Linked DNA regions of Ketobacter alkanivorans. The protein of the gene in region 3 interacts with the protein of the main gene of each other region in a pairwise test. Links are inferred from orthologs where the notes say so. Each region holds a gene or a part of one and is shown on either strand. Other genes may lie near its edges. The genes, in order: rlmN, zipA and ftsZ.

Evidence for each region.
Region 1: the proteins of ftsZ (region 3) and rlmN interact in binary tests that used the Escherichia coli proteins (3 or more experiments, as listed by UniProt). The link is inferred for Ketobacter alkanivorans from one-to-one orthologs.
Region 2: the proteins of ftsZ (region 3) and zipA interact in binary tests that used the Escherichia coli proteins (3 or more experiments, as listed by UniProt). The link is inferred for Ketobacter alkanivorans from one-to-one orthologs.

What each region holds. Positions count from the first base shown.
Region 1 is NZ_CP022684.1:1,290,781-1,300,696, reverse strand. What follows is about bases 5,476-8,467. They hold rlmN (23S rRNA (adenine(2503)-C(2))-methyltransferase RlmN), read left to right. Parts: upstream 5,476-6,379; coding sequence 6,380-7,555; downstream 7,556-8,467. Other genes in these bases: Kalk_RS05455 (RodZ domain-containing protein), read left to right, coding at 8,370-8,467; pilW (type IV pilus biogenesis/stability protein PilW), read left to right, coding at 7,599-8,366; ndk (nucleoside-diphosphate kinase), read left to right, coding at 5,843-6,274; Kalk_RS05475 (IscS subfamily cysteine desulfurase), read left to right, coding at 5,476-5,727. Outside these bases: protein translocase subunit SecD, read left to right, coding at 1-150; protein translocase subunit SecF, read left to right, coding at 160-1,077; Kalk_RS21165 (hypothetical protein), read right to left, coding at 1,152-1,307; Kalk_RS05495 (inositol monophosphatase family protein), read right to left, coding at 1,372-2,169; tRNA (cytosine(32)/uridine(32)-2'-O)-methyltransferase TrmJ, read left to right, coding at 2,335-3,108; cysE (serine O-acetyltransferase), read left to right, coding at 3,119-3,913; Fe-S cluster assembly transcriptional regulator IscR, read left to right, coding at 3,992-4,489; more of Kalk_RS05475, read left to right, coding at 4,582-5,475; more of Kalk_RS05455, read left to right, coding at 8,468-9,347; ispG (flavodoxin-dependent (E)-4-hydroxy-3-methylbut-2-enyl-diphosphate synthase), read left to right, coding at 9,430-9,916.
Region 2 is NZ_CP022684.1:4,455,291-4,465,045, forward strand. Bases 3,701-6,531 are described here. They hold zipA (cell division protein ZipA), read left to right. Parts: upstream 3,701-4,517; coding sequence 4,518-5,546; downstream 5,547-6,531. Other genes in these bases: smc (chromosome segregation protein SMC), read left to right, coding at 3,701-4,390; ligA (NAD-dependent DNA ligase LigA), read left to right, coding at 5,660-6,531. In the rest of the region: sulfate transporter CysZ, read right to left, coding at 1-694; more of smc, read left to right, coding at 887-3,700; more of ligA, read left to right, coding at 6,532-7,714; Kalk_RS19120 (hypothetical protein), read left to right, coding at 7,743-8,360; Kalk_RS19125 (polyphosphate kinase 2 family protein), read left to right, coding at 8,344-9,186; Kalk_RS19130 (YheU family protein), read left to right, coding at 9,170-9,409; Kalk_RS19135 (two-component system response regulator), read right to left, coding at 9,422-9,755. UniProt on the Escherichia coli protein: Essential cell division protein that stabilizes the FtsZ protofilaments by cross-linking them and that serves as a cytoplasmic membrane anchor for the Z ring.
Region 3 is NZ_CP022684.1:4,072,338-4,082,178, reverse strand. The notes cover bases 5,837-8,753. They hold ftsZ (cell division protein FtsZ), read right to left. Parts: upstream 7,922-8,753; coding sequence 6,752-7,921; downstream 5,837-6,751. Other genes in these bases: ftsA (cell division protein FtsA), read right to left, coding at 8,005-8,753; lpxC (UDP-3-O-acyl-N-acetylglucosamine deacetylase), read right to left, coding at 5,837-6,626. In the rest of the region: bifunctional glutamate N-acetyltransferase/amino-acid acetyltransferase ArgJ, read right to left, coding at 1-1,030; preprotein translocase subunit SecA, read right to left, coding at 1,159-3,888; Kalk_RS17485 (M23 family metallopeptidase), read right to left, coding at 4,146-5,072; Kalk_RS17480 (DUF721 domain-containing protein), read left to right, coding at 5,214-5,639; more of lpxC, read right to left, coding at 5,712-5,836; more of ftsA, read right to left, coding at 8,754-9,231; Kalk_RS17460 (cell division protein FtsQ/DivIB), read right to left, coding at 9,299-9,841. UniProt on the Escherichia coli protein: Essential cell division protein that forms a contractile ring structure (Z ring) at the future cell division site. The regulation of the ring assembly controls the timing and the location of cell division.

The DNA.
Region 1 (9,916 bases), 2.8 Mb from region 3 along the record:
CTGTTCGCGTTTGGTTCCGGTCCGGTGAAAGGTTTTGCCGTTACGCTGTCGATCGGTATTCTCACTTCCATGTTCACAGCCATTGTTGGCACGCGGGCTATCGTGAATCTTATTTACGGTGGGCGTGCGTTGAAGAAGTTGAGCATATAGGAGACCGACATGAGCAAAATAACTAACTTTAATTTTATGGGTGCCCGCAAGTTGCTGGGTGCCATGTCGATTCTTCTGGTGATTGGTTCTTTGGTTTCCATTAGCGTCAACTTCCTGGAGCTGGGCTTGGATTTTACCGGCGGTACACAGATCGAAGTGGAATATGATTCTGCTGCGCAACTGGAACCGATTCGTGAAGTGCTTCGTAACAGCGCTTACTCTGATGCCAGTGTTCAACACTTTGGTCGCCCTGAGGAAGTGCTGGTACGAGTGCCCCCGGTAGATGGCGAAGACAAGGATAAAGTGGGAACCAACGTCTTGGAGTTGCTGAAAGCGCACGCCAGTGATGTGAAGTTGAAGCGAGTGGAATTCGTTGGCCCGCAAGTGGGCGAAGAGTTGCGGGACAAAAGCGGGATCGCACTTATTATCGCTTTGGGCTTGATGCTGATATACGTGACGCTGCGTTTCCGCTTCAAGTTTGCGGTGGGGGCGGTGGTTGCATTGTTCCACGATGTGATTATCACTATGGGGTTCTTTTCGGTGACTCGCTTAACCTTTGATCTGACCGCGTTAGCCGCGATCCTTGCGGTGATTGGTTACTCGCTCAATGATACGATCGTTGTGTTTGACCGCGTGCGGGAAAACTTTCGCAAGGATCGCGGTGAAACCCCGGAAGGGATTATCAATAATTCATTGAATCAGACCTTGAGTCGAACCTTGATGACATCGTTTACAACCCTATTGGTGTTGGCGGCGTTGGCATTGCTTGGTGGTGAGATGATTTTTGCGTTCTCTGTTGCTTTGATCGTAGGTATTTTTGTCGGTACCTATTCATCAATCTATGTGGCCAGCAATTTATTGTTAGTGCAGGACATTAATCGCGAAGACTTTCTGGATCACGATACGGTGCTGGATGATACGCCCTAATCCGTGTTTAATTTGAAGCAACAAAAAAGCCAGCATATGCTGGCTTTTTTGTTGCTGAAGAGACAGTGCAAAAATCAGTAACGGCGCTGTTCCACTCTGCGTGGATCCATCTGCTCTGATCTCACTTGTATGGGGATCGGTTTTAGCTCCGGCTCATTCTGCTGCAAAAAGGGCATCGCGAAAGACTGAAAGAAGGCCGTCAGCGACGTTTTGATTTCTTGCCAATTCATACTGAAATCCCTCGTAGTGGACGGCCAAACGCAGCCGCGTTGACTTCAGTATAGCGAAAATTTGCTACTTCGGCATATGTGGATGAATTGTCTGCAACATTGCCTTAAACAACTTAGGCGGCGCGCATACCACATCCCCGGTTTTCAGATGATTCATGCCCCCGTTTAGGTCGCCGATTAGCCCGCCTGCCTCGGTTATCAGCAGCGCGCCTGCTGCCATATCCCACTCGGACAGGCCGAATTCCCAGAAACCGTCGTAGCGACCGGCAGCAACATAGGCTAGATCCAGTGAGGCAGCGCCAGCGCGGCGAATGCCGGCGGTGGATTGGGTGAAGTCCTGCAGCATAGCCATGTAATTGTTAAGGATTTTGGCTTGGTTGGGGCGGAAGGGGAAGCCTGTGGCCAATAGTGAACCTTCTAGTTTGGTGCGCTTGCTGACCCGGATGCGGCGGCCATTCATGTGGGCACCACGGCCTTTTGCGGCAGTGAATTCATCTTTGGTTACCGGGTTGATGACCACGGCGACTTCCAGTTGGCCGCGTACTTTCAGGGCAATTGAAATAGCAAAGTGAGGAATGCCGTGGATGAAGTTGGTGGTGCCATCCAGGGGGTCGATAACCCAAACATAGTCTTTGTCCGTGCCTTCTATCAGGCCGTTCTCTTCACCCAGATAGCAGTGTTGGGGGTAGCGCTTGCGCAGACCTTCAATAATGCGTTCTTCGGAGGCACGATCCACCTTGGTGACGAAATCGTTGGTGCCTTTTGCTTCCACCTCGATGGACTCTACTTGCTCGTAGGCTTTGTAGATCATTTCTGCGGTGGTGCGGGCCACGCCAAGGGCGGTATTCAGCATCGGATGCATGTGTCAGCTACCTTTTAAAGCTAAGGGTGTATAAAGACGTTGGGTTTAAAGAGCGCACAGAATTCTGTGGCGCGAATGATAGCAGAAAGCATCCGCGACCTTGAGTAAAATCTGATAACATCGGTGCCCTTTTTCATACACTCAACAAAGATTAGCGAAAACCTTATGGAATTACTTAACCGAATCCGCATCGTTATGGTCAATACCAGCGACTCGGGCAATATTGGGGCTGCAGCGCGGGCCATGAAAACCATGGGAATAAGCGATCTGGTGCTGGTGGAACCTAAAGAGTTCCCGACTGCCAAGGCTACGGCTCGAGCCGCCGGGGCAGCAGATGTGCTGTACCAGGCCAGAGTGGTGCCTACGCTGGATGAGGCTTTGGCGGATTGTCAGATGGTGTTTGGTGCCAGCGCCCGCATGCGTACCATACCGTGGCCCCTGATGACGCCACGGGAAGCCACTCAGTTTGTCCTTAATGAGCCAGAAGGTGCGAGTATTGCCATTGTTTTTGGCAGAGAAGACGCTGGTCTTACTAATGAAGAGCTGCGACGCTGTCACTACCACATTTGCATTCCGGGTAACGAATCTTACGGAGTGTTGAATGTGGCTGCTGCTGTGCAGGTGATCTGTTATGAGATGCGTATGGCAGTGCTGGCTCAGCAACAGGCAGAAACCGGCGGGGCACCCGCGGCAAAGCCGGTTATGCCGTTGGAGATAACCGATTGGGATGAGCCGCTGGTGTCGGCAGAGGATATGGAGCGCTTTATGAAGCATTTTGAGGAAACACTGCTTGATATCGGCTTTTTCGACCCCAATAACCCCAAACAGCTTATGACTCGAGCCCGTCGTCTGTTCATGCGTACGCGTATGGATCGATTAGAAATGAACCTGATGCGTGGAGTGCTATCCACTGTGCAAAAGCGCCTCAAGGGAGAATGAAGGAAGCCCCATGTTCGAAGGTATTCGCGAAGATATACAATCCGTTTTTCACCGTGATCCGGCGGCGCGCAACAGTCTGGAGGTGCTGCTGAATTACCCGGGCCTGCATGCAGTGTTGATGCATCGTTTGGCCCACAAGTTATGGAAAATGGGGTTCAAGCTGCTGGCGCGTTGTATTTCCAGCTTTTCGCGGTGGTTTACCGGCATCGAAATTCATCCCGGCGCTACCATTGGTCGTCGTTTCTTCATTGATCACGGCATGGGGGTGGTGATTGGCGAAACCGCCGAGGTGGGGGACGATGTAACCCTGTATCACGGTGTTACCCTGGGCGGCACCACCTGGAATAAAGGCAAGCGTCACCCCACGCTGGCCAATGGTGTGGTGGTAGGTGCCGGTGCAAAGGTGCTGGGGCCGATCACCGTGGGTGAAAATGCACGGGTTGGTTCCAACGCCGTGGTGAATAAAGATGTTCCGGCAGAAGCCACCGTGGTGGGTATTCCGGGGCGTATTATCTGCAAGGATGGCGATGGGGACTGCCTCAAAGAGCGGCAACGCCAGGCCATGGCCAGTAAAATGGGCTTCGATGCCTACGGTATGACCCCGGATATGCCAGACCCCATTGCCCATTCTATCGCCAACATGCTGGATCATATGCATGCGGTGGATGAGAAGGTAAAGGCCATGAGTAAAGTGCTGGAAGCCATGGGCTCGGATTGCGGAAAATCTCTGCCGGAAATCCACGATGAGCTGTTCGAAAATGAATCAGTGACAAAGGATTCCGCTGCCGCGACAAAAGTTGACTGAATTAGTAGGAAATAGCACAATGGGGTTGTGTTGGGCGTTTGTTGTGTGCCCATGTTGTGCTTTCGGAGGCCCGGATTTATGAAACTGACTACCAAAGGTCGCTATGCGGTGACGGCCATGCTTGACCTTGCCCTACACGCTAAAACCGGCCCGGTCAGCTTGGCGGATATATCTGAGCGCCAGGGTATTTCCATCTCCTATCTGGAGCAGTTGTTCGCTAAGTTGCGTAAAAATGACTTGGTCTCCAGTGTGCGTGGTCCGGGTGGAGGCTATCGCCTCAGTCGTCCGGGTGAAGAGCTTTATGTTGCGCAAATCATTGATGCTGTTGATGAAAAGGTCGATGTTACTCGCTGCAATGGGCATGGAGACTGTCAGGATGGCGAAACGTGCCTGACCCATGATCTTTGGCAGGATCTGAGTCATCAGCTGCATGATTTTCTTTCTGGAATCAGCCTGCAAAACCTGGTGGATCGCCAGGAAGTGCGTCGAGTGGCGGATCGTCAGGACAAATACCAAAGCGAGCGTAACAGTAAGGGTAGCGATCTGGATCGTGTGCCCATGAGCGAAATCAACTGATTCCTGTCGGGCAGGCCGCTGTAAACGGTTTTGCCCGAGCCCCCCAGCCTGCCTTATAATTGCGCACCGTTTCTTTACTTCTCGAGCCTGAAATGCGCCCCGTTTACCTCGATTATGCCGCCTCAACCCCTGTTGATCCCGCTGTAGCGGAGATTATGGCCCGTCATTTGACGCTGGATGGTGTGTTTGCCAACCCGGCATCGCGCTCCCATATTTACGGTTGGCAGGCAGAAGAAGCGGTCGAGGCGGCCCGGCGCCAGGTGGCTGAGTTAATCGGTGCAGAGTCTCGCGAGATCGTCTGGACTTCTGGCGCCACTGAGTCCGACAACCTTGCCATCAAAGGTGTGATGGCGGCCAATGCCGATCGTGGCGATCACATTATCACCTCAGTTATTGAGCATAAGGCGGTGTTGGATACCTGTGCCTATCTAGAGGGTAAAGGCTATCGGGTGACGTATTTACAGCCTGATGATCGGGGGCTGATTCACCCCGAGCAAGTGGCGGATGCGATACAAGATAGTACGGTGCTGGTGTCACTGATGCAGGTGAATAATGAGCTGGGTACGGTGACCGATATTGATGCCATTGCCCGCATTACCCGTGATCGTGGTGTGTTGTTTCATGTGGACGCAGCGCAAAGTGCTGGCAAGCTGCCTATCAATCTGTCTGATTCCCCGGTTGATCTGATGTCGCTGTCATCCCATAAAGTGTACGGCCCTAAAGGCATGGGGGCGCTCTTTGTGAGGCGTAATCCGCAGGTCAAAGTGGCGGCCCAAATTCACGGTGGCGGTCATGAGCGCGGAATGCGTTCCGGCACTTTGGCCACCCATCAGATCGTGGGGATGGGGGAGGCGTTTCGCCTGGCGGCCGAATTGATGGTGGCGGAGTCCGAACGCTTGAGTGCTATGCGTCAGCGGTTGTGGCATGGAATCTCTGCTCTGGATGGGGTCTATATGAATGGCTGCGCTCAGCAACGGGTAGCGGGCATTCTCAATATTGCGTTTGATGCAGTGGACGGAGAATCCCTGATGATGGCGCTGAACGATCTGGCGGTGTCTTCTGGCAGTGCCTGTAACTCGGCCACCGTCGCACCTTCCTATGTGGTGAAGAGCTTGGGCTTACGTGATCAGTTGGCGTTGTCCTCGGTGCGTTTCTCCTTGGGCCGTTTTACCCGCGAAGATGATATTGAGTTTGCCATCGAGCGGGTTACCGAGACGGTGACCCGTCTGCGAGGCTGATTGTATTCATTGTTGTAAAACCTGAGTATAATCGCCGCTTTCCACCTTCCCCGCCTGTGGCGGAGATTGGCCAGTTTTTATAACCCATTGATTTTTAAATATTTTGGAGAGAACCATGGCGGTACAACGCACTTTTTCAATCATCAAGCCTGACGCAGTTGCCAAAAATGTAGTGGGTGAAATCCTGACCCGCTTCGAAAAAGCCGGTCTGAAAGTTGTGGCTTCCAAAATGGTTCACTTATCTGAGAAGACTGCCGGTGGTTTTTATGCCGAGCACAGCGAGCGTCCTTTCTTCAAGGATCTGGTATCTTTCATGACCTCTGGCCCGGTAGTGGTTCAGGTTCTGGAAGGCGAGAATGCTGTTGCCTTGAATCGTGAACTGATGGGTGCCACCAACCCTAAAGAAGCTGCTGCAGGAACTATTCGCGCTGATTTCGCTCAAACTATCGACGAGAATGCAGTGCACGGCTCTGATTCAGAAACCTCTGCTGCCCGTGAAATCGCTTACTTTTTCGCTGAAAGCGAGCTGTGCCCACGCACTCGTTAATTGCGTAAAAACAGCAATTTACGCTACGCTTAGTGACAAATGGAGTCGAATGGCTCCATTTGTCGTATCTACAGGGTCCAAATATTGGGCCACACAGGTGTCAAAATGAACCCAGGTTCTGATCCGAACGAAAGCAGCACGAATAAAGTCAATTTATTGGGAATGACGCGCCCGCAGATGGAGGATTTCTTTGAATCCATCGGCGAAAAGCGTTTTCGTGCCCACCAGATTATGAAGTGGATTCACTTCTTTGGGGTGGATGATTTCGAGGCCATGACCAATTTGGGTAAGGCCCTGCGTACCAAGCTGCATGAGGTCGCCGAGATCCGCGGCCCGAAAGTGGATCTGGAGCACTTTTCCAAAGATGGCACCCGCAAGTGGGTGGTGGAACTGGATCAAGGCAATAAAGTTGAAACAGTGTTCATCCCGGATGGCAATCGTGGCACGTTGTGTGTGTCCTCCCAGGTGGGTTGCGCTCTGGATTGCAGTTTCTGCTCAACCGGCAAACAAGGTTTCCAGCGGGACCTGAGTGTGGCCGAGATCATCGGTCAGGTGTGGATAGCCCAACGCTCATTTGGTGCTCCTGAAAATCGCGGTTTGCGCAATATCACTAATATTGTAATGATGGGCATGGGCGAGCCCCTGTTGAATTTTGATAACGTCATCGACGCGATGGAGTTGATGAAGGACGATCTGGGTTACGGCGTAGCCAAGAAGAGGCTGACATTGAGCACCTCCGGTGTGGTGCCGAAGATGTATGAGCTGTATGAGCGTATTGATGTAGCGCTGGCAGTGTCGCTTCATGCTCCCAATGATGAGTTGCGGGATGTGCTTGTTCCTGTTAATAAAAAGTACCCTTTATCGGAATTGATGAAGGCTTGCCGCCAATATGTGGACAAGTTCCCAGACTCGCGACGGGTAACCATGGAGTATGTTTTGATCGATGGTGTGAATGATAAATTCGAGCATGCTGAACAATTAGTTGAGCTGCTGCAGGACGTGCCTTCCAAGATCAATCTGATTCCGTTTAACCCTTTCCCCAATTCGGGGTACAAGCGCCCCAATGGCCTGCGGATCAAAGCATTTCAGGATCGTTTGATGAAGGCAGGGTTTGTCACCACCATTCGTACCACCCGTGGGGATGACATTGACGCTGCCTGTGGTCAGTTAGTGGGCAAAGTTCAGGATCGAACTCGACGCTCGGCCCAATGGCAGGCTAAGGTCGCGGCAAAAGGCAATAAAATTCCGGTACAGCAGGTGCACCCTTCAGGGCGTTCCTGAGGCGGGTGTCTGCGTTATTTCATTACTGAGGAGATTGAGGCAATTGGACAGAACGACATTCAAGGCATTGTTGCTGGGGCTGCTGCTGAGTCAGGGGCTTATCGGATGCGTCACTGAAACCAATGACCCGCTCGCCCAGAACCGTGATCCCGCCAAGGCGGTGCGTATTTATGTTGAGGCAGGCACTCGCTATTTGCAGAGTCGGCAGATGGATAATGCCAATCGCACGCTGCACAGAGCATACGATATTGCGCCAAATGATCCATCGGTGAACAACGCGCTCGCGCTTTTCTATCAGATGGAAGGGGAGGACTCTCAGGCAGAGAAACATTTTGAGAAAGCGCTTTCTAAAGATCCGGGCTTTTCTCAGGCGCACAACAATTATGCGGCCTATTTGTATGGGAAAGGTCGCTATGATGCAGCTATCACCCACTTGGAAAAGGTGGTGAAGGATTATCAGTACCCGCGGCGCTACACTGCGTTCGAGAATCTGGGTATCTGTTATTTGAAGAAGAATGATAAGGAGTCAGCCATTACTGCCTTCAATCGGGCTCTGCAAATGAATCCGAACTTGCCGGTTTCTTTGTTGGAAATGGCATCAATTTCCCTGGATGACGGCAACAATCTACTGGCAGCCCGCTATCTCAAGAAATACGAATCGATAGCCCAGCCCAGCCCCAAGCAGCTGTGGTTGGGTATCCGTTTACAGCGCATCCTGGGTGATAAAGACAAGTTGGCAAGTTATGAACTAGCCTTAAAAAACCTGTTCCCAGGATCGGATGAATACAAAGCATTTAAGGCTTCACTGTAAGATATGACCGCGCTTCCCGGAAAACCTGCAGCAAACGCTACACCGGCTCATGAGTCCGGGGTTGAGGGGTTGGCGGCGACTTCTCCGGGGGCGCGTCTGCAGAAAGGTAGAGAGGCGGCCAAGCTGGACGTGAGTCAGGTTGCGGATTCGTTACACCTTTCACCCGGCGTGGTAAAAGCGCTGGAGGCAGACGATTATCGTGTGTTGCCCAACGCTACCTTTGTCAAAGGCTATATTCGCAGTTATGCCCGCCTGGTGGGGGTGCCTGGAGAAGAGCTGGTGCGCTCCTACGAGGCCATTACTGGTGGTGGCAACCTGAAATCCCCGGAACCGGTTCAGGCGCAGCGTTCAGGCTCTCGATTGGGTGCTCCGTTGCTGGTTGGTGTTGGGGTAGTGCTGATTCTGCTGGTGGTTACGGTGTTTTGGCCCAGTGGCGACGACTCTGTTGTGGATGCGCAGGTGTCAGAGCCAGTGGCAGCCGTGCCCAGCGAAACCATTACCGGAGAATCTATAGCCGACGCAGAGCTGCTGACCCAGGCTGAAGACAGCCAGGAGCCGGAGCCTGAGCCGGAATCCGCTGATGCCTCGAGCGCAGTGTCTGCATCAATCAATGAGCCTGAGCCTGAACCGGTTGAAGTCGCGCCTGTGTCAGTAATGCCTGTTGCTGCCACTGAGGAGCCTGTGGCTGTGGAAGAGCCCGTGGCGGCGACCCCTGTGGTGGCCATGGAGGAAACCCAGTTTGCCACCGGCGTGCTTGACATGACCTTTACCGGAGACTGCTGGGTGGAGGTAAGGGATGGGCGTGGTGACCTGATATACTCCAATCTCAAGCGTCATGGCGAGACTCAGCATCTGGAAGGGGTGCCGCCGTTTGAAGCAAAATTCGGTAACGGTAACGTCGTATCCTTGAGCTACAATGGGCAGCCGGTGTCCTTCCATGTTCCTTCTCATAATGTGGTTAGGGTGCGGCTCGGCGAATAGCGGCCTGCCCTTGTACTCGTAGCAATACACCTCAATAACTCGTAACATACCGCCCTGATCAAAACAGGGTAGGAGTCCGGTAATGCACTTTGAATCACCTATAAAACGTCGTCAGTCTCGCCAAATTATGGTTGGCAATGTCCCTGTGGGTGGTGGCGCGCCAGTCAGCGTGCAAAGTATGACCAATACTGAGACCACCGATGTAGCCGCCACAGTTGGTCAGATTCAGCGCCTGGAAGAGGCCGGTGTGGACATTGTGCGCATCTCCGTTCCCACCATGGATGCAGCCGTTGCCTTCGGTGAAATCAAAAAACAGGTTTCGGTGCCGCTGGTGGCGGACATCCACTTTGATTACAAAATCGCCCTGGCGGTTGCCGAGCAAGGCGTCGATTGCCTGCGCATCAATCCAGGCAACATCGGTCGAGAAGATCGCGTACGGGCTGTGGTGGATTGTGCTCGTGACAAGAACATCCCTATCCGTATCGGTGTGAACGCCGGCTCTCTGGAAAAAGACCTGCAGAAAAAATACGGCGAGCCTACACCCGAGGCCCTTATGGAATCGGCTATGC
Region 2 (9,755 bases), 390 kb from region 3 along the record:
CTGCCGCTCGATGCTTGCGCATGAGAGCCAGTACTTCCTGAAAGCTGCGGCCATTGTTGTCGGCGGGCACGTCCAGATACTGCATCGCCAGAATCCACGATCCAAACAGGAACCACAGTACTGGCACCACAGCGTTAACGCCGGGAATAAAATACAGCACCAGGGACACAACACCCAGGCCCACCGCCCGCACAATCCAGTAGATCAGCTTGCGGAACTCTCTGGCCAGGGTGCGCATCGCAATCTGTCCCAGAGTATGCTGGGGATAGTTTGGTTCATGCAGTTCCAGTTCGGCTTTTTCACCCAGGATGCCAATAAAAGGCCCTACCACCAAATGGGTGAACATGGTGAAAGTCGAACCCATTACAAACAACAGTCCCAGAATGATGACAGCAAAGATCACCCACTTCAAAGCGCCTAATAATTGATCAATGAACGGCTCGAGCCAATCCAGCCAGCTCCATAAGTCTACAGCGGTGGTCCAGCCAGAAATCCATTCATAGGCATAGCTGGTTACCAGGTAGCCACTGATAGTGAACAGCAAAATGTTGGTGATCAGTGGCACTATCATATAGGGCCGCAGACTGCGCCGTTTAGCTAGATTGAAGCCTTCCGAAACACAGTTCACCCCATCCTTTAAATCCTGAATCATGTGTTGTTGCTCCTGCTTGGTCAATGCGCGAAACCCTATCATATTCTGACGCCCGATGCCTGCGTCAGAGATTTAAGCCCCTATAAATATTCGGTATTTTTACTCTGTCCCCAGGGTGGTGCTGGCGCTAAAACCCGTTACAATAGGCCGTTTAAAATTAAGGCCTGTGCTGGTTAAAAGCAAAGCTGATTTGTATAGCAGCTAAACAAATTCCAATAAGGATAAAGACGATTCATGCGCCTGAAATCGATCAAACTTGCCGGATTTAAATCGTTTGTGGATCCCACCATGGTGTCGTTCCCCAACAATCTTAGTGCCGTTGTAGGCCCTAACGGCTGTGGTAAGTCCAACGTGATCGATGCCGTTCGCTGGGTAATGGGCGAAAGTTCTGCCAAACACCTGCGGGGCGAATCCATGACCGACGTTATTTTTAACGGCTCCAATTCGCGTAAACCCACCACCCAGGCCTCGGTGGAACTGGTGTTCGATAACAGCGATGGCACGTTGCTGGGCGAGTACGCCAATTACAGTGAGATCGCCATCAAGCGTCAGGTAACCCGTGATGGTCAGTCCAACTACTACCTAAACGGCACCAAGTGCCGCCGTAAGGACATTACGGACATTTTTCTTGGTACCGGTCTTGGCCCTCGCAGCTACGCCATCATTGAACAAGGCATGATCTCTCGTCTGATTGAGGCTAAGCCGGAAGAGTTGCGGGTATACATCGAAGAGGCCGCTGGCATCTCCAAATACAAAGAGCGCCGCAAGGAAACCGAGCATCGCATGCGCCGCACCCGCGAGAACTTAGAGCGCCTGGAGGATTTGCGGGAAGAGCTTGGCCGCCAGCTGCAGCATCTGGAGCGACAGGCTGCCGCAGCGGAGAAATACAAGCAGTTCAAAGAAGAAGAGCGCTTGGTTCGCGCCCAATTGCAGGCCCTGAAGTGGAAATCACTCAATGACAAAGTGCAGGGCAGCGAATCCAATATCCGTGATCTGGAAGTAAAGCTGGAGGCCTTCATTGCCGATCAGCGTGCTATGGATGCCCAGATCGAGCAGCAGCGCGATCAGCACCATGAGCTGAGCGACAAACTCAACGAGGTGCAGGGGCGCTACTATGGGTTGGGTGCCGACATCGCCCGTATTGAACAAACCATTCAGCATACCAAAGAGCGCGGCAATCAGCTGCGTACAGATTTACAGCAGACCATTGAGGCCTGCAAAGCGGGTGAAGAGCAGATTCGCTCCGATGAAGAACAGTTAGAAGAAGTCACCATCGAGCTGACCGAAATCGAGCCGCAGTACGAGCTGGTGCGTGAGGAAGCCGACGCCGCCAACGAAAACCTGCATGAAGCAGAAGAACGTATGCAGCAATGGCAATTGGAGTGGGATGAATTCAACCACAAAGCCAACGAGCCTCGGCAGCGTGCTCAGGTGGAGCAATCACGCATCCAACATCTGGAACAATCCGTTGAACGTTTGCGGGATCGAATTGAACGCTTAAAAGGCGAACAGGAAACCCTGTCAGCCGGTCCGTTGGAAGAAGAAGTGGCCATGCTGGAAGAGCGCATGGCAGAAGCGGATATGAAAATCGAAGACATGCAGGCAAATCTTCTGGGCGTTCAAGAAGACATGAAAGCCAAGCGTGAGAGTAATAACCAGGTGAGCCACGATCTGGATCAGTATAAAAGCGAAATGCAGACCCTCAAAGGGCGTCATGCATCGTTAGAGGCGCTGCAACAGGCGGCCATGGGCGAATCGGATCTGGTGGAATGGCTGGCTCAGAATAATCTGGATAGCAATCAGCGCCTCGCCCAGAAAATCAGCACCGAAAGTGGTTGGGAAAAAGCCGTAGAAACGGTGCTGGGCGATTATCTGCAAGCAGTGTGCATTAATGGTTTGGATGCGGTCACTGCCGTGGTCAGCAGTTTGGAAAAAGGCGTGGTGTCGTTTCTGGACACCAGTCAACAGCCCGCTGTGCCAGTCAATCAAAGCCTGCAAGCATTGGCCGACAAAATACAAGGGGAGGCCTCCGCCAAAACGCTTACCGCCGGTGTGTATGTGGCCAATGATTTGGCGCAAGCGCTGCAGTTACGCGGACAGCTGGGTGGTGGTGAATCCTTGATTACGCCGGATGGCATCTGGATTGGCCCCAACTGGATGCGCGTTGCCCGTGATACCGATCAGGAGGGCAGCGTTCTCAAACGTCAAAAGGCATTGGAAGAAACCACCGCCCGGCTGCAGGAGCTTGAAGCCAAAGTAGAAGATTTTACTGATCAGCTTACCGAAGGCCGCGAAGTGTTGCGTGAGCTGGAAGAGCGCCGTGAAGAAGCCCAGCGTGAGCTGACAGAATACAACCGTTCCATCTCTGATCTGAAAGCCCAGCTCAGCGCCAAGCAAGTGCGCCTTGAGCAGTTCAGCATGCGTCGTGATCGTATCAGCAAGGAGCTGGATGAGTGCCGCGAGCAGCAAGCCCATGAGCAGGAAAGCCTGGGGGAGGCTCGTTTGGTGTTGCAAGAAGCCATGGACGTGATGACCCAGGATACCGAGCAGCGTGAAGCGTTGTTGAAACAGCGTGATGCAAATAAGGATCGTCTGGATCAAGTCAAGCAGGCGGCGCGTGGTGGTAAGGATCGAGCCCACCAATTGGCATTACAAGTGCAGCAGCTGAAATCCAGGCAGGATTCTTTCAAGCAGGGCCTCGAACGCTTGCGACAGCAATTGGCTACCATGCAGGAGCGTCGCACCGGCATCGAAGAACAACTGGCATTGGGTGACGACCCCTTCGTGGAGTTGCAGGCAGAGTTGGAAGAAAAGCTGGAAGCCCGCCTTACGGTAGAAGAAGAGCTGGCTTGCGCGCGTCGCACTCAGGAAGAATGTGAGCATAATCTGCGCGCCGCTGAGAAAAAACGTGGAGAAGCCGAGCAGTCTGCTCAAAGCGTGCGTTCCGAGCTGGAGCGTCACCGCATGGATTGGCAGGGTATGCGTGTGCAGCGTGAAAATTTACAGGCGCAGTTGGCTGAATCCCAGTTTGATCTGGAAACCATCGTAAATGAATTGCCGCAAGAGGCAAACGAAACCGATTGGACCTCCGAACTGGAGCGGATAGGTGCCCGAATTTCTCGCTTAGGGGCCATCAACCTGGCGGCAATAGATGAATTCAAATCACAGTCTGAGCGCAAAAACTACCTGGACGCTCAACATGACGATTTAATGCAGGCGTTGGACACACTGGAAAACGCCATTCGCAAAATCGACCGTGAAACGCGTACCCGCTTTAAAGAGACCTTCGACAAGGTTACCTCCGGCCTTTCGGAATTGTTCCCGAAAGTATTTGGGGGTGGTCACGCGTATCTTGAACTCACTGGTGATGACTTGCTGGATACCGGTGTGGCCATCATGGCTCGCCCGCCAGGTAAAAAGAACAGCACAATCCATCTGTTAAGCGGTGGTGAAAAAGCGCTGACAGCCATCGCGCTGGTGTTCTCCATTTTCCAGCTCAATCCTGCGCCGTTCTGTATGCTGGATGAGGTGGATGCTCCGTTGGACGATGCCAATGTTGGGCGTTATTCCCGCATGGTGGAAGAAATGTCCTCCAAGGTGCAATTTATTTACATCACCCACAACAAGATTGCCATGGAAATGGCGCATCAGTTGATGGGTGTGACCATGCACGAGCCGGGGGTGTCGCGCCTGGTAACCGTGGATGTGGAAGAGGCCGCTGCGATGGCAGTGGCTTAATTTACGAATTTTTGACGTAATAGCTTTATTTTTAGTGGATTTGCTCTATGTTTCTGATAGATGAGAAAAAACTGCGATCAGGGTTTGATCAAGCAGAAACCGCAGAGAAGACGCGAGGATTCGATTAATGGAATTCGGCCTAAGAGAAGTCTTGATACTGGTAGGTTTGGTAGTCATTGCAGGGATTTTGTTTGACGGCTATCGCCGCATGCGTAAATCCAAACTGGGCGAGCTTGAGTTGCCTTCCGAAATGGGAGGCAGCTGCGAAGATGATTGGGAATCATATAAAGGGGAGCTGCCAAATGGTGGTGCCCGTAAAATTCCGTTGAGTGTACGTCGCTCCATTGGAGCGAGCGAGCCGGTTGCCACGCGCAAGGAACCCGAAATGGGTGATAGCTTCGGCTCGGCTCTGGATGAAAACGATATATCATTCAATGAAGAGGTTGTTGCGGAACAGCGCGCTCCGCGCCAGCCGGTGGAGCCAAAGCCTGCTCGAGTTGAAGCCAAGCAGAAGCCCCGTGAGGCGTCTCCGGAGCAGGAGTACGTGGATGACTTGGTGGGGGCTGAAGGCGATGCCCATACCCAGAACGATCTGTTTGACGACGACGATCTATTGATCGCTACTCGGGCAGAGCAGCAGGCGCAACTAGCGAAGAAAACAGGCGGCAAGCGCCGGGAAGAGAAATCGGCAGAAGTGGAAATTGACCCAGATTTACAGGAAGTGCTGGTGATCAACGTGATGGCGCGCTCCGGGGAGCTGGAAGGTAACGATCTGCTTCGGGTGATGCTGTCCTGCGGATTCCGTTTTGGAGAAATGAACATATTTCACCGTTACGAGCAGCACAGTGGTAAAGGTAGTCTGCTGTTCAGTGCGGCCAATGTGGTGGAGCCCGGTGTGTTTGACGTGGATCGAATGGAGGAGTTCAGCACGCCAGGCATCTGCATGTTCATGAAGCTGCCTGGCCCGAAACGGCCGATCCATTCCTTCGAGATCATGATGGACTCTGCGCGCAAGATTGCAAACCTACTGGATGCTGACGTGAAGGATGAGCATCACAACGTGATGCGACAGCAGACCGCTGAGCATTATCGTCAACGGGTTCTGGATTTTGAGCGCCGCTTTCTTTCCTACAAAGCCAGTCAGAAGCAACACTAACCGGTTGTTGGTACTGTGGCGCAGTGCAGCGCCACAGTAAAGTTACCGTTCGAGAGTCGGGCATCTGACGTGTATAATTCCAACCAGGAAATCGTAACAGGTTGGATTCATGCATGGCCTCAACAGACCATCAAACAGAACAGACAATAAAACAGCAGATCGATCAGCTGCGGGAGCAGCTCAGAGAGCACAACTATCTTTACTATGTGTTGGATGAGCCCTCTATTCCTGATGTGGAATACGATCGTTTATTTCAGCAGTTGAAGCAGCTGGAAACAGCCCATCCTGAATTGATTTCGTCAGATTCACCTACCCAGCGTGTTGGTGCCCAACCTCTTGCTGCTTTTCAGCAAGTGCAGCACCGCATTCCTATGTTGTCGTTAGACAACGTCTTTAACGAAGAAGAATTGATCGCTTTTGATCGCCGAATTCGTGAGCGCCTGAACGTTGAGGGTGAAATCCAGTACGTCTGTGAGCCCAAGCTGGATGGCTTGGCGGTGAGTCTTTTATACGAAAACGGTGTACTGGTGCAGGCGGCTACCCGCGGTGATGGCCAAACAGGTGAAGACATCACCATGAATATTCGTACCATCGAATCTATTCCATTGCGGTTACGTGGCGACGATTACCCGCAGATTTTGGAAGTGCGTGGCGAAGTGTTTATGCCTAAAGCCGGTTTTAACCGGCTCAATGAGAAGGCCATCGAGCGTGGGGAGAAAACGTTCGCCAATCCTCGTAATGCGGCGGCGGGGAGTTTGCGGCAGCTTGATTCCAGCATCACCCGTCAACGCCCATTGGATATGTATTGCTACAGCGTGGGTTATGTGGAGGGCGGAGATTTAGCGGACACCCATCACGGTAATTTGATGCGCTTAAAGGGGTGGGGAATGCGGGTTAATCCAGAGATAGAGGTCGCCACTGGAGCCAATGAACTGCAATCCTACCATGATCGTATTCTTGCCAAACGCAATGCACTCGAATACGAAATTGATGGCATTGTGTATAAGGTCAATGACCTAAAACTACAGCGTGAATTGGGCTTTGTCTCCCGCGCGCCACGCTGGGCAACCGCCCATAAGTTCCCTGCCCAGGAAGAACTCACTACGCTATTGGGCGTAGAGTTTCAGGTAGGTCGCACCGGTGCCATTACGCCGGTGGCACGATTGCAGCCAGTGTTTGTGGGTGGGGTAACCGTCAGCAATGCCACGTTGCACAATATGGATGAAGTGGCGCGGATGGACGTGCGCATAGGCGATACTGTCATCGTGCACCGCGCTGGCGATGTTATTCCAAAAGTAGTAAAGGTGGTGCTTGAGCGCAGGCCAAATGATGCCGAGCCTGTGCTTATGCCCAGCGTTTGTCCGGTTTGCGGTTCTGATATTACCAAAGCAGAGGGCGAGGCGGTGGTCCGTTGTTCGGGTGGCTTGTTCTGTCAGGCGCAGGTAAAAGAAGCCATCAAACACTTTGCCTCCCGTAAAGCCATGGATGTAGATGGGCTGGGGGATAAACTCGTAGAGCAGATGGTGGATCAAGGTTTGATCGCCCATGTGTCGGATCTTTACCGCTTGAAAGCCGAACAGCTCGCTGCCATGGAGCGCATGGGTGATAAGTCTGCCCACAATCTGATTACAGCGCTGGAGAACAGTAAATCCACAACGTTGCCTCGATTCCTGTTTGCGTTGGGTATTCGTGAGGTGGGGGAGGCTACAGCCCTCAACCTGGCGAATTACTTTGGCAATCTGGCCGCACTCAAGCAGGCCGATGCCGATACTTTGCAGCAGGTTCCGGACGTCGGCCCAATAGTGGCTAATCATATAGTAGCGTTCTTTCAGCAGGATCATAATCTGGAAATCATCGACGCATTGCTGGCCGCTGGTGTGCACTGGCAGGAGCAGCAGGCAGTAGATCGGGACTCTTTGCCACTGGCGGGGCAGACCTATGTGCTAACCGGAACCCTTACACAAATGACGAGGGATGAAGCCAAGCAATATTTGCTTGATTTGGGAGCAAAAGTCAGTGGCAGTGTGTCGAAGATGAGCGATGCTGTGGTGGCTGGCGAAAAAGCAGGCTCCAAATTAAGCAAAGCAGAATCCCTTGGTGTTCCTGTTTTGGATGAGACTGCGTTTATTCAGTTATTGCAAGAGCACGGAATTCAGCCAATTCAGTAACGTTTCACCGTAATCATTAGGAGGCAGTGTGTCCGATCAGACTCAATCCCCCATCGTGACATTAAAGGAAAACCGGTTTCCGTTGTTCAGCTTGGTGCTGGTGATATTGGCGTTCTGTCTGACCGCCTACGTCGTTTTCCTGAACTATGAGATGACCAAGGTGACGGGTGCTCAGCTGCTGCGTGCGCAGCAGATGCAGGAGCGTGCACAATCAAAATTCCTGGATCAGTATTCAACGTTTTTGTTCCAGCAGGCCCAATCAGCTCGCTTTGAGCGCACATTCGAAGTGCGGCAAAAACATTACTCCGATTTTATGGGGGCATTGTCGGATGCCTGGGGTAGTGTGGGGCGCAAGGACGGCAAAGGTCTTGAAAATGCGCTGCATCAGCTGGCTAAGTCATATTATGCGTTGGAGCCCTTTCTGGATGCCGGTAGCCGCCATTATATGCAAAAACGCATCGCCATCTTTCACAATCTCGCCAAGCAGTTGATGGGGTATGAGAAGGAAAGGCGCGGTATCATCATGGAAGATAAAACCACCATGGATCGCATGATTCAGGATTTTCAGGAATTCCTGTATCCGCTGTTGTTCGAGCCTTTGGACAAAAAGGAGGAAGGCCGTGAAGGTGATGAAGCTGGTAGGTGATCCGGTTAAGTTAAAAGACCTTGGCACCCGCCCCAAACGCAAGATCGACAAGCCTCGCGAAAAGATTGATGAATTGCAGCTTGAGCTGCTTCGAACTCAGCAGGCGTTATTCCGTGAGAAAAAGCGGGTTATTATTCTGATCGAAGGTACTGATACCGCCGGGAAGGGGGGTGTTATTCGCCGTTTGACTCGTCACCTTGACCCTCGGGGCGTGCGGGTTTGGCCGATTGGTGCCCCCGCGAAGTGGGAGCAGTCCCGTCATTACTTATATCGCTTTTGGCAGAAGTTGCCCGAACCAGGTGAAATCACCATTTTTGATCGTTCTTGGTATGGCCGAGTGTTGGTGGAGCGAGTGGAAGGTTTTGCCAGTGAAGCTGAATGGTCACGCGCCTACGGTGAACTGAAGGATTTTGAGCGACAGCTTACAGATGATGGTGTGGTGTTGATTAAGTTGTTCCTTAATCTGTCAAAGGAGGAGCAGTATGATCGTTTTATGGATCGTTTGCGCGAACCCACCAAGCGTTGGAAGATTACCCCTGCCGATTTGAAAAGCCGCCATTTCTGGAATGATTATCAGACAGCCTATGAAGATATGCTGAATAAAACGGCTACTAAAACGGCCCCCTGGTATTTGATTCCTGCCGATGACAAGCAATTCTCGCGTGTTAAATGTCTGTCTGTGATTGCGGATCAGTTGCAGCAGTTAGTGGATTCTTCTCGTGTAACCTTGCTGGATCCTTCTGTGATTGCTGCAGTCGTAGAAGAATTCGGTGAGGATGTTTTGCGAGTGCAGATGGCGGAAGGTATACATGGAAAACATGATTGAGGTTCCCTGGGATCAGTTGGCCGCAGATACATTGCAGGCACTGGTTGAAGAGTTTGTAAGTCGAGACGGCACAGATTATGGTGAGCGCGAGATCGCGTTGGCGCAGAAGGCAGAGCAGGTTATTCATGGCATAAAGCGAAAACAGTATGTCATCGTATATGATCAGGAGGCCGATAGCGTTCAAATCGTAACGGCGCAAGATTGGAAAGCGTCTGGTTACTAAGAGTGTTGTGAGTCAAGCCTTGACGTTGTCTTGTAACAGGGCAATCCAGGATTGACGCTGGATGTAATGGCTGAAATCCTTGGCGCTTAATGCGGGGCTGAAATAGTGGCCCTGTACCACATCACAACGATGATCTAGCAGAAACTGTAGTTCTTCTCGGGTTTCAACGCCTTCAGCGACCACTTCCAAATTCAAATTTTTGCACAGTTGAATAATGGTGTGAATGATGGCGGCGGACTGTCCGTGTTTCACGCATTGCGATACAAAACTGCGATCGATCTTGAGAGTGCTGAAGGGAAACCGGGTCAGATAGATCAGCGAGGAGTAGCCGGTGCCGAAATCATCC
Region 3 (9,841 bases):
CCCCAGTCACATCCAGGTTATCGATGGGCGCCCTGCCCACAGCAGCCAAAATTCGCCCCCAGTTGGGGTCGCTGGCAAACAGCGCCGTTTTTACCAACGGAGAATGGGCGATGGTGTAAGCCACTTCTCTGGCCTCGTCGACAGAAAGCGCGCCGCCTACCTCTACCGCCACAAACTTGGTAGCACCCTCGCCATCCCTGACGATGGCATGAGCCAGCTGAAGGAATACATCCATCAAGGCCGCCTTAAATTGGGCAAACACATCCGCATTCTGCTCGGTTATTTCTGCTCCCGACTGACCGGTAGCAACCAGCATGCAGCTGTCATTGGTGGATGTGTCGCTGTCAACGGTGATCGAATTGAATGATGCCTGAGTGGCCTCCGAAGCCAGACGCTGCAGCAACTCCGGCGCCACTTTAGCATCAGTCGCCACATAACCCAGCATGGTCGCCATGTTGGGTTTGATCATGCCAGCACCTTTGGATATTCCAGAGATCGTAACGGTTGAACCTGCCAGCTCCAATTGCACTGACACGCCTTTTGGCCGGGTATCCGTAGTCATAATGCCATGGGCAGCATCATCCCAACCTTGCTCGCTCAACGATGCAATGCAATCAGGCAACCCTTTCACAATACGTTCCACCGGCAAGGGCTCACCAATCACGCCAGTGGAAAAAGGAAACACATTGGATTGCACCGATCCGGTTTGCTCTGCCAACGCACTGCACACCGCCTTTGCATTAGTCAGACCTTTTTCACCTGTACCGGCATTGGCGTAACCGGTATTCGTAATCAGCAGGATCGGGTTCTCGGAATAACCAGACAGCGCCTGCAAGTTACCCTTACACAGGGTGACCGGTGCTGCACAAAATGCATTCTTGGTGAAAGTACCCGCGATAGAACTGCCGCCTGCGGCCTCCATTAGTACCAAGTCACGGCGATTGGGCTTTTTCACATGCGCCTGAGCCGTGCCCAGACGAAACCCCTTAACTGGATGCATTACACCAAAGGTTTCTTTTCCTACCGCCATAGTTGTGCCCTCACTCAAATGTACTTTCGTCAATGATGTACTCACCAATACTCACCAATGCCAACATTGGCGTTTTAAAATTCCATGAAAAAAGGGGCTCAAAGCCCCTCTTGCCGATCCTGGTAATGTTACTCCACCTGCCCGTGACAGTGTTTGTACTTTTTACCTGATCCGCAGGGGCAGGGCTCATTACGCCCCACCTTACGTTCCTGCCGCTGGAACGGTGCATTCCCAGCACTTTCTGCTTGCTCGTTGTCGGCAGTTGCCGACGCCGCGTCCGCATGCTGCAACGTAAGCTCACGCTCGGCAGCAGCACGACGCTGGCGCTCTAGTTCTTCCACTTCTTCCTGTCGACGCAACTCAACAGTCGACAGCACACGCACCACTTCCAACTTCACATTTTCCAGGAAGGTCTGGAACAGCTCAAATGCTTCGCGTTTGTATTCCTGCTTCGGATTTTTCTGGGCATAGCCGCGCAGATGAATACCCTGACGCAGATGATCCATGTTAGCCAGATGCTCTTTCCACAAACGATCCAGGGTCGCCAGCATCACGTGCTTCTCAAGCTGACGCATAACATGGGTTTCATCGCCCAAATTCGCTTCTTTGGTGGCATAGGCTTCTTCAAGAAGGCCAATGATCTTTTCACGTAACGTTTCTTCATGCAGCGATTTGTCTTCATCCAACCACTGCTGCACCGGCATACGAATTCTGAAATCCGTTTCCATCGCACGCTCAAGCCCTTCAACGTCCCACTGCTCTACCATGCTCTGAGGAGGAATGTAACCACTGATGAATTCATTCACCACATCAACACGAATGGCCTTGATGTTCTCAGACAAATCCTCAGCGTGGAGAATGTCATTACGCTGCTCGTACACAACACGACGCTGATCATTCGCAACATCATCATATTCCAGCAGAGACTTACGAATATCAAAGTTGCGACCCTCGACCTTTTTCTGCGCATTCTCGATAGACTTGGTAACCCAACGATGCTCGATAGCCTCGCCCCGCTCCATACCCAGGGTTTGCATCAACCCTTTAACCCGATCCGACGCAAAAATTCGCATCAGACCATCTTCCAACGACAGGAAGAAACGGGTGGAACCAGGATCGCCCTGTCGCCCCGAACGGCCACGGAGCTGGTTATCAATACGACGGGACTCATGACGCTCTGTACCGATGATATGCAAGCCACCGGACTCCTTCACGGCCTGGCTACGCGCCTCCCAGTCGGACTTGATTTTGGCAATCTGTTCTTCAGTGGGGTTATCTAACGCATCCACCTCGGCTTGCCAATTACCGCCTAAAACAATATCAGTTCCCCGGCCCGCCATATTGGTGGCGATGGTTAGTGCACCCGGACGACCCGCCTGAGCGATAATATCCGCTTCCTGAGCGTGGAACTTGGCATTCAATACCTTGTGATCAATTTTCTGCTTCTTCAAAAACGCCGACAAATACTCCGACGTCTCAATCGAGGCCGTACCCACCAACACAGGGCGCTTCGCTTCAATGGCCTCTCTAATATCTTCTACGATTGCCTCAAATTTCTCCTCGGTCGACATAAAAATAAGATCATTCAGATCCTGTCGTACCATCGGCCTGTTGGTGGGAATCACCACAACATCCAGGCCATAAATCTGGCGGAATTCAAAGGCTTCAGTATCCGCTGTACCGGTCATGCCCGACAGCTTGTTGTATATACGGAAATAGTTCTGGAATGTGGTGGAAGCCAAAGTCTGATTCTCGTTTTGAATCTTGACCCCTTCCTTTGCTTCGATGGCCTGATGAATACCATCCGACCAGCGACGCCCCGCCATGGTACGACCGGTATGCTCGTCGACAATCACTATCTGGTTGTTCTGTACGATGTAATCCACATCACGCTGAAACAGGCAATGTGCTTTTAAGGCAGCGTGTACATGATGCAGCAAGTTAAGATTATTCGCCGCATAAAGGCTGTCACCCTCTGCCAACAGCTTGTACTCGGTGAGCAAGTCTTCTACAAACTGATGGCCTTCTTCTGTCAGTTCTACTTGACGATTTTTTTCATCAATGGAGTAATGATAAACTTCTTGCTCGGCATCCAGCTCGCCCTCATCAGAGCCACGCTTGAGCTTGGGGATCAGCACATTGATTTTTTTATACATCTCCGAGCTGTCTTCACTGGGGCCGGAGATGATCAAAGGGGTACGGGCTTCATCAATGAGGATCGAATCCACCTCATCCACTACAGCAAAATTAAGAGGCCCCTGCACGCGATCTTCCAGGGTAAAAGCCATGTTATCGCGCAGATAATCAAAACCAAATTCGTTGTTGGTGCCATAGGTGATGTCACTGGCATATGCGGCTCGCTTGGTGGCCGCATCCTGTTGCGACAAAATCACACCCACACTCATGCCCAAAAACTCATACAAGGGGCGCATCCAGTCCGCGTCCCGCTGAGCCAGGTAATCGTTCACCGTAACCACATGTACGCCACGGCCAGACAAGGCATTAAGATACACCGCCAGAGTAGCAGTAAGGGTCTTACCCTCACCGGTGCGCATCTCTGCAATACGACCTTCATGCAGAGTAATACCACCTATCATCTGGCTATCGAAGTGACGCATCCCCATGACACGTTTGCTAGCTTCGCGACCCACTGCAAAAGCCTCAGGTAACAGATTATCGAGGCTCTCACCCTGCTCCAGCCGTGAACGAAACTCGGGGGTCTTAGCCTTTAGCTGTTCATCGGTCAGCGCCTGGATCTCTTCCTCCAACGCATTAATCTGAACAACCAGCTTGCCCATTCGTTTAAGTTCGCGATCGTTTTTGCTACCTAAAATCTTGCGAAACAGTGGTCCTAACATAGATTTTCACTTCTATTACTGAGGCCGTTCCCGAGCCTGCTTGGCTCTGGACCTTTAAGTCACCTATCAATATTTAATCAAAAGAGGGCCTAAAAGCCGAATATCCCAAGCGCAGACGGGAATAAATTTAAAGGGACAATTCTAACGTTATTTTCCTAGAAGGATAAAGCATTTACGTGAGGGAATCATGAAAGGCGCACCCGAATGATGCGCCAACTTGACGATATTTTGCCCCAATCAGGGGATTAATCAGAGGATCAGCTGCGCTTCCGATAAACGTATCGGGCAGGATCAACTGCCTTGCCATCTTTGCGCACCTCAAAGTGCACGTGGGGTCCGGTTGAACGCCCGGTACTGCCCATTTTCGCCAGAGACTCGCCCTGCTTGACGATATCCCCCACGCTCACCAGAATCTCTTTGGCGTGGGCATAGCGGGTGGTGATACCACCACCGTGATTTACTTCCACCATCAAGCCATAGCCATAACGCTCACCCGCCCAGGTCACGACACCTGAGCCAACCGAAACGATATCTGATCCTTCCTTACCTGCAAAATCGATCCCCGCATGCCAAGCCGGACGCCCAGTGAAAGGATCGGTGCGACGACCAAATCGGGATGACAGCCAACCCCAATTCACCGGTCGGCCCGCAATGGACACCTCTTTCTGTAACTTACGATTGGCCAACAGACTTTCAAGTACCTGCAACTGCTCTTCGCGAGCTTCAATATCGGCCGCCAAACGATCCAGATCCGAGAGAAAACTGGGCCGCTCCAATTCGAGCTGAAGCTCGCCTTCCTCCGGGCCACCCAACGCAGGCGCCTGCGAAAACTCAAACTCTCCACCCTTCAATTTAGCCACTTCAACCAAGCGCTCCCCCAGGGCATCCAGGCGCATAAGACGAGCCTGAAGTTCTGCCATTCTGACGGTCATGGCGATCAGCTGATCCTCAGCCTGCTTGCGGGCTTCGATTACTTTTTCAGCATTATTGGCAATATCTTTCTTGAGGAATGCGGCGATTTCACCGGGTTCAGCGCCCTTACTTCCAGAAAACCAATACCCTGCACCCATTCCTGCTGCAGCCGTTACCGTCAACACAACCGCCGCCACCAGCGCCAACAAAGGGGCACGCAACCGCAAAGTGCGTGATTGGCCTGTCTTGGGATCAAATAAAATAATGTTCATTACATACTACTCTAGAGCTAGCCGGCTTTTTGCTTCAGAATCCTGAGAGGGCTAAGCCCTAATCCCATCATCCATCCAATGCAAACTGAATAGTTTTTAACAATGGCGCAGGACACTAACATAAAAAATATAAGAGATCTCATGCTTTGCAACAAAGAAGTGAAGTCTCTCACTGAAAATTCTATACAGCTTGTTGAACTGAATCACATTTTGGCATCTGCGCTGCCCGCAAAGCTGGCTCAGTTCTGCAGAGTAGCCAATTACCGCAACGGCGCCCTGATTCTCGAAACCAGCTCAGGCTCATCGGCGACCCAACTCAAGTTCATGCAACCAAAGATTCATGCATTACTGAAAAAATCCAGTAAATTCAGAGCATTGCAATCCATAAGCATACGAATCGCCGCACCACAGCAAAAACTGGATCGGCATTACAAACGATCTGCTTCGCCGGTATCGGAGCACAATCAAACTTTAATCAGACAAACAGCCGATACGCTCAACGATGGGGACTTGGCCTCATCCATGCGTAAACTGGCAGACACCTTGGAGAACTATGGCAAAAAATGAGCAAATTTCCATATAACCCGATCAAATGACCGGGTTATATGGACGAAAGGAAGGGAATTACAATTTTGCTGGTTAATTAATAGCCCAGCTTGGGTTGGCATAAGAAATCGGAGCAACTTTCTCATCGTCAAAGGTGACGATTTCCCATGCATCCTCTTGCACCAACAGCTCACGCAGCAACTGATTGTTCAACGCATGACCAGATTTAAAGCCCTGGAACTCACCGATCAGACTCTTGCCAAGCAGGTAAAGATCACCAATCGCATCCAGAACCTTATGCTTAACAAACTCATCCTCATAGCGCAGGCCGTCTTCATTCAGAATGCGATAATCGTCTACAACGATAGCATTCTCAACGCTTCCGCCTAACGCCAGGTTACGCTCACGAAGATATTCTATATCGCGCATGAAACCGAACGTACGAGCCCGACTGACTTCCCGCACAAATGACGTGCTGGAGAAATCAAGAGAGATATTCTGGCTGCGGCTTTTGATAACCGGATGATCAAAATCGATAGTAAAGCCAACTTTGAAGCCATTGAACGGCAGGAAGGTAGCCGACTTGTCTCCATCCTTGACCACAACCTTGCGCTTGATGCGAATAAACTGCTTAAGCGCAGGCTGCTCTTCGATTCCAGCAGATTGCAGCAGAAACACAAATGGTCCGGCACTGCCGTCCATTATGGGCACTTCTGGCGCACTCAGATCCACAAAAGCATTATCAATACCCAGACCTGCCATAGCTGATAGCAGATGCTCCACCGTAGAAACACGGACATCACCGTTCTCCAGGGTGGTGGATAGGGTGGTGTCGCCTACATTAAGGGCGTCCGCGTGAATAGTCACAACAGGATCCAGGTCTGTGCGGCAGAATACGATTCCGGTATTCACCGGAGCTGGACGCAAGGTCAAATAGACCTTGTCTCCTGTATGCAGACCAATACCGGTCGCACGGATCGTATTTTTCAATGTGCGTTGTCTAATCATGTCGCTCCACACAAATCAAAGGGTTAAGAGATTAAAAGGCACAAAACCGTAAGTTGCCGCAATATTAGCAGTATCTGTGTATATCACCAAATATTTCGACCAATTCTGTGCGCTTTTTGACCTATTTAATCCGCCTGACGTCGCAAAAATGTAGGAATATCCAAATATTCACGATTTACATCGGTGTCCATCATGGGACGTCGACGCGCCTCGGTTACTGGCTCCCTACGTACACGATCCACGGCAGGCTTATCAAACTGCTTATAGTCTGAGACAGTCTCAACGGGAGACCGTTTAGTCACGCTTTCAACCGCACGCACAGGGCTGGCTTGTTCCGCTACCGCACCCAAGCCGGTGGCCACCACCGTCACTCTCAAATCATCGCCCATGGAGGGATCGATTACGGTACCCACAACAACAGTGGCGTTGTCCGATGCAAATTCTTCCACGGTATCACCCACCTCTGAGAACTCTCCCAGAGACAAGCTCTCTCCCGCAGTGATGTTCACCAGAATACCGCGCGCACCTTGCAGATTTACATCTTCCAGCAACGGACTGCGAATGGCTTTCTCTGCGGCCTCGCGGGCACGATTCTCACCAGAGGCGAAACCGGTTCCCATCATTGCCATACCCATCTCTGACATTACCGTGCGAACGTCGGCGAAATCGACGTTAATCATACCGGGGCGGATGATAAGATCCGCAATACCCTGCACTGCTCCCAGCAATACATCATTGGCGGCCTTGAAGGCATCCAGCAAGCTGGTTTTTGGGCCCAGTACCGACAACAGTTTTTCATTAGGAATGGTAATCAAGGAGTCGACGTTTTCCGTCAGCTCTTTCATCCCTTCCTGAGCCACCTGCATACGCTTGCGACCTTCAAATGGGAATGGCTTGGTAACCACAGCTACGGTGAGAATACCCATTTCCTTGGCAATCTCGGCAACGATGGGCGCGCCACCGGTTCCTGTTCCACCACCCATGCCAGCGGTGATGAACACCATGTCGGAGCCTTCCAGCACTTCACGAATACGCTCACGGTCTTCCAGTGCGGCATCGCGTCCCACGTTGGGGTTAGCACCAGCACCAAGACCCTTGGTTACCGCACCACCCAATTGCAGCAGGGTTTTGGCATTCATGTTTTTCAACGCCTGCGCATCCGTGTTGGCGCAGATGAATTCCACACCATCAACCTGATTGGATAGCATGTGCTCGACCGCGTTTCCGCCGCCACCACCTACACCGACGACTTTGATGACTGCGTTCTGAGGAACGTTATCAACTAATTCGAACATATTTATCTCCCTTCCTTTCAGCTATGGCTTCTCGTGTTGAGAATGTTTAAATCTTCAGTTTGTTTTTTTGCTGCAACCGCTTGTTAGAAGTTGCCTTTTATCCAGGTTTTCATCTTATCCATGAGGCCCGGTTGATCCACTACCGCAACTTTAGGCTGCGTTGCACCACTGGCCACTTGTTTCTGTCCATACTTCAACAGGCCTACGCCCGTTGAGTACATCGGATTCCTTACCATCTCCACCAAACCGGTAACCGCCTGAGGTGACGCCAAGCGCACCGGCATATGAAATATTTCTTCCGCCAGCTCTACCGCACCTTCCATTTTGGAAGAGCCACCAGTGAGCACGATGCCTGCGGCAATCAGATCCTCATAACCGGAACGACGCAGCTCAGCCTGAACCAGCGAAAACAACTCGTCGTAACGAGGCTCCACCACCTCAGCCAGCGCCTGACGCGACAACTCGCGGGGCGGGCGATCCCCCACACTGGCTACTTTTATGGTTTCATCGGGCCCTGCCAGCTGAGTCAAGCAGCAGGCGTATTTAATTTTGATGTCGTTGGCATGCTCAGTGGGTGTTCGCAACGCCATCGCAATATCATTGGTTACCTGATCACCGGCAATAGGAATCACCGCGGTATGTCGAATGGAACCTTCGGTGAATACGGCAATGTCAGTGGTGCCGCCACCAATATCCACCATACAAACACCTAATTCCTTCTCATCATCGGTTAAAACGGCGTAAGCGGATGCTAGCTGCTCAAGAATGATGTCTTCCACTTCCAATCCGCACCGACGCACGCAACGTTCAATGTTCTGGGCAGCATTAACGGCACAGGTAACCAGGTGCACCTTCGATTCCAGGCGAACGCCAGACATGCCCATGGGTTCTTTGATGCCTTCCTGAGAATCAATAATGTATTCCTGGGGCAATATATGCAGAACCTTTTGGTCAGCCGGGATAGGCACCGCTTGGGCGGCGTCAATAACACGCTCCAGATCGGCCCTGGTCACTTCGCGATCGCGAATGGCAACAATACCATGACTGTTCAAGCTGCGAATGTGGCTGCCTGCAATACCGACATAGACCGAGTGAATCTGACAACCAGCCATCAGCTCTGCCTCTTCAACTGCACGCTGAATGGACTGGACGGTGGATTCAATATCCACTACTACGCCCTTCTTCAGGCCACGAGACGGACAGGACCCTATTCCCACCACGTCTATATGACCATCTCCTTTAAGCTGACCGACAATGGCGACCACTTTTGTGGTACCAATATCGAGCCCTACAATCATACGGCTACCCATATTTCTCACTACCCCACTGGACTTTTCCTGTGTACTAACGGGATGGGATTCCCCCAGGCCAAACATGTTACGCAGCGTCTGTGTCACCATCGTCTTTCTTCCACTTGATTGCCAGTCCGTTTTCGTATCGCAAGTCGACTCTAAACAATTTCAGTTTTTGTTGTTCGGTGAACAATCCATATAGTTTGGTAAACCGCTTGAGCTTCTCCACACTATCTTTTTCATCCACGACCAAGGTCAGTCCGTTGTCGAGTTGCGCTTTCCAGGAAATTCGATCTTCCAATTCAAGAGCACTTACTGAAAGACCAATCTCACGCAAAATACTCTGCATTTTGCTGTAACGTTCTGCGATAACCGTAGCTTGATCAGGCTTGCCTATAAAAGTAGGCAAATTTACATCAGGCTGCACGTGTTCTGCAGAAAATATTTCACCTTTTACACTTAAAAATTCACTTTTTCCCCAGTTCGCCACTGGAATGCGTTCCTGAAGATAAACAATCACCGTATTGGGCCATTCTTTTCTTGCATCTGCATAGTCTATCCAGGTTAAAGACTCTGCCGTTTCTTTTAACTTTTCCAGATCAACCGTGAAAAAATCATCTGCAATGTA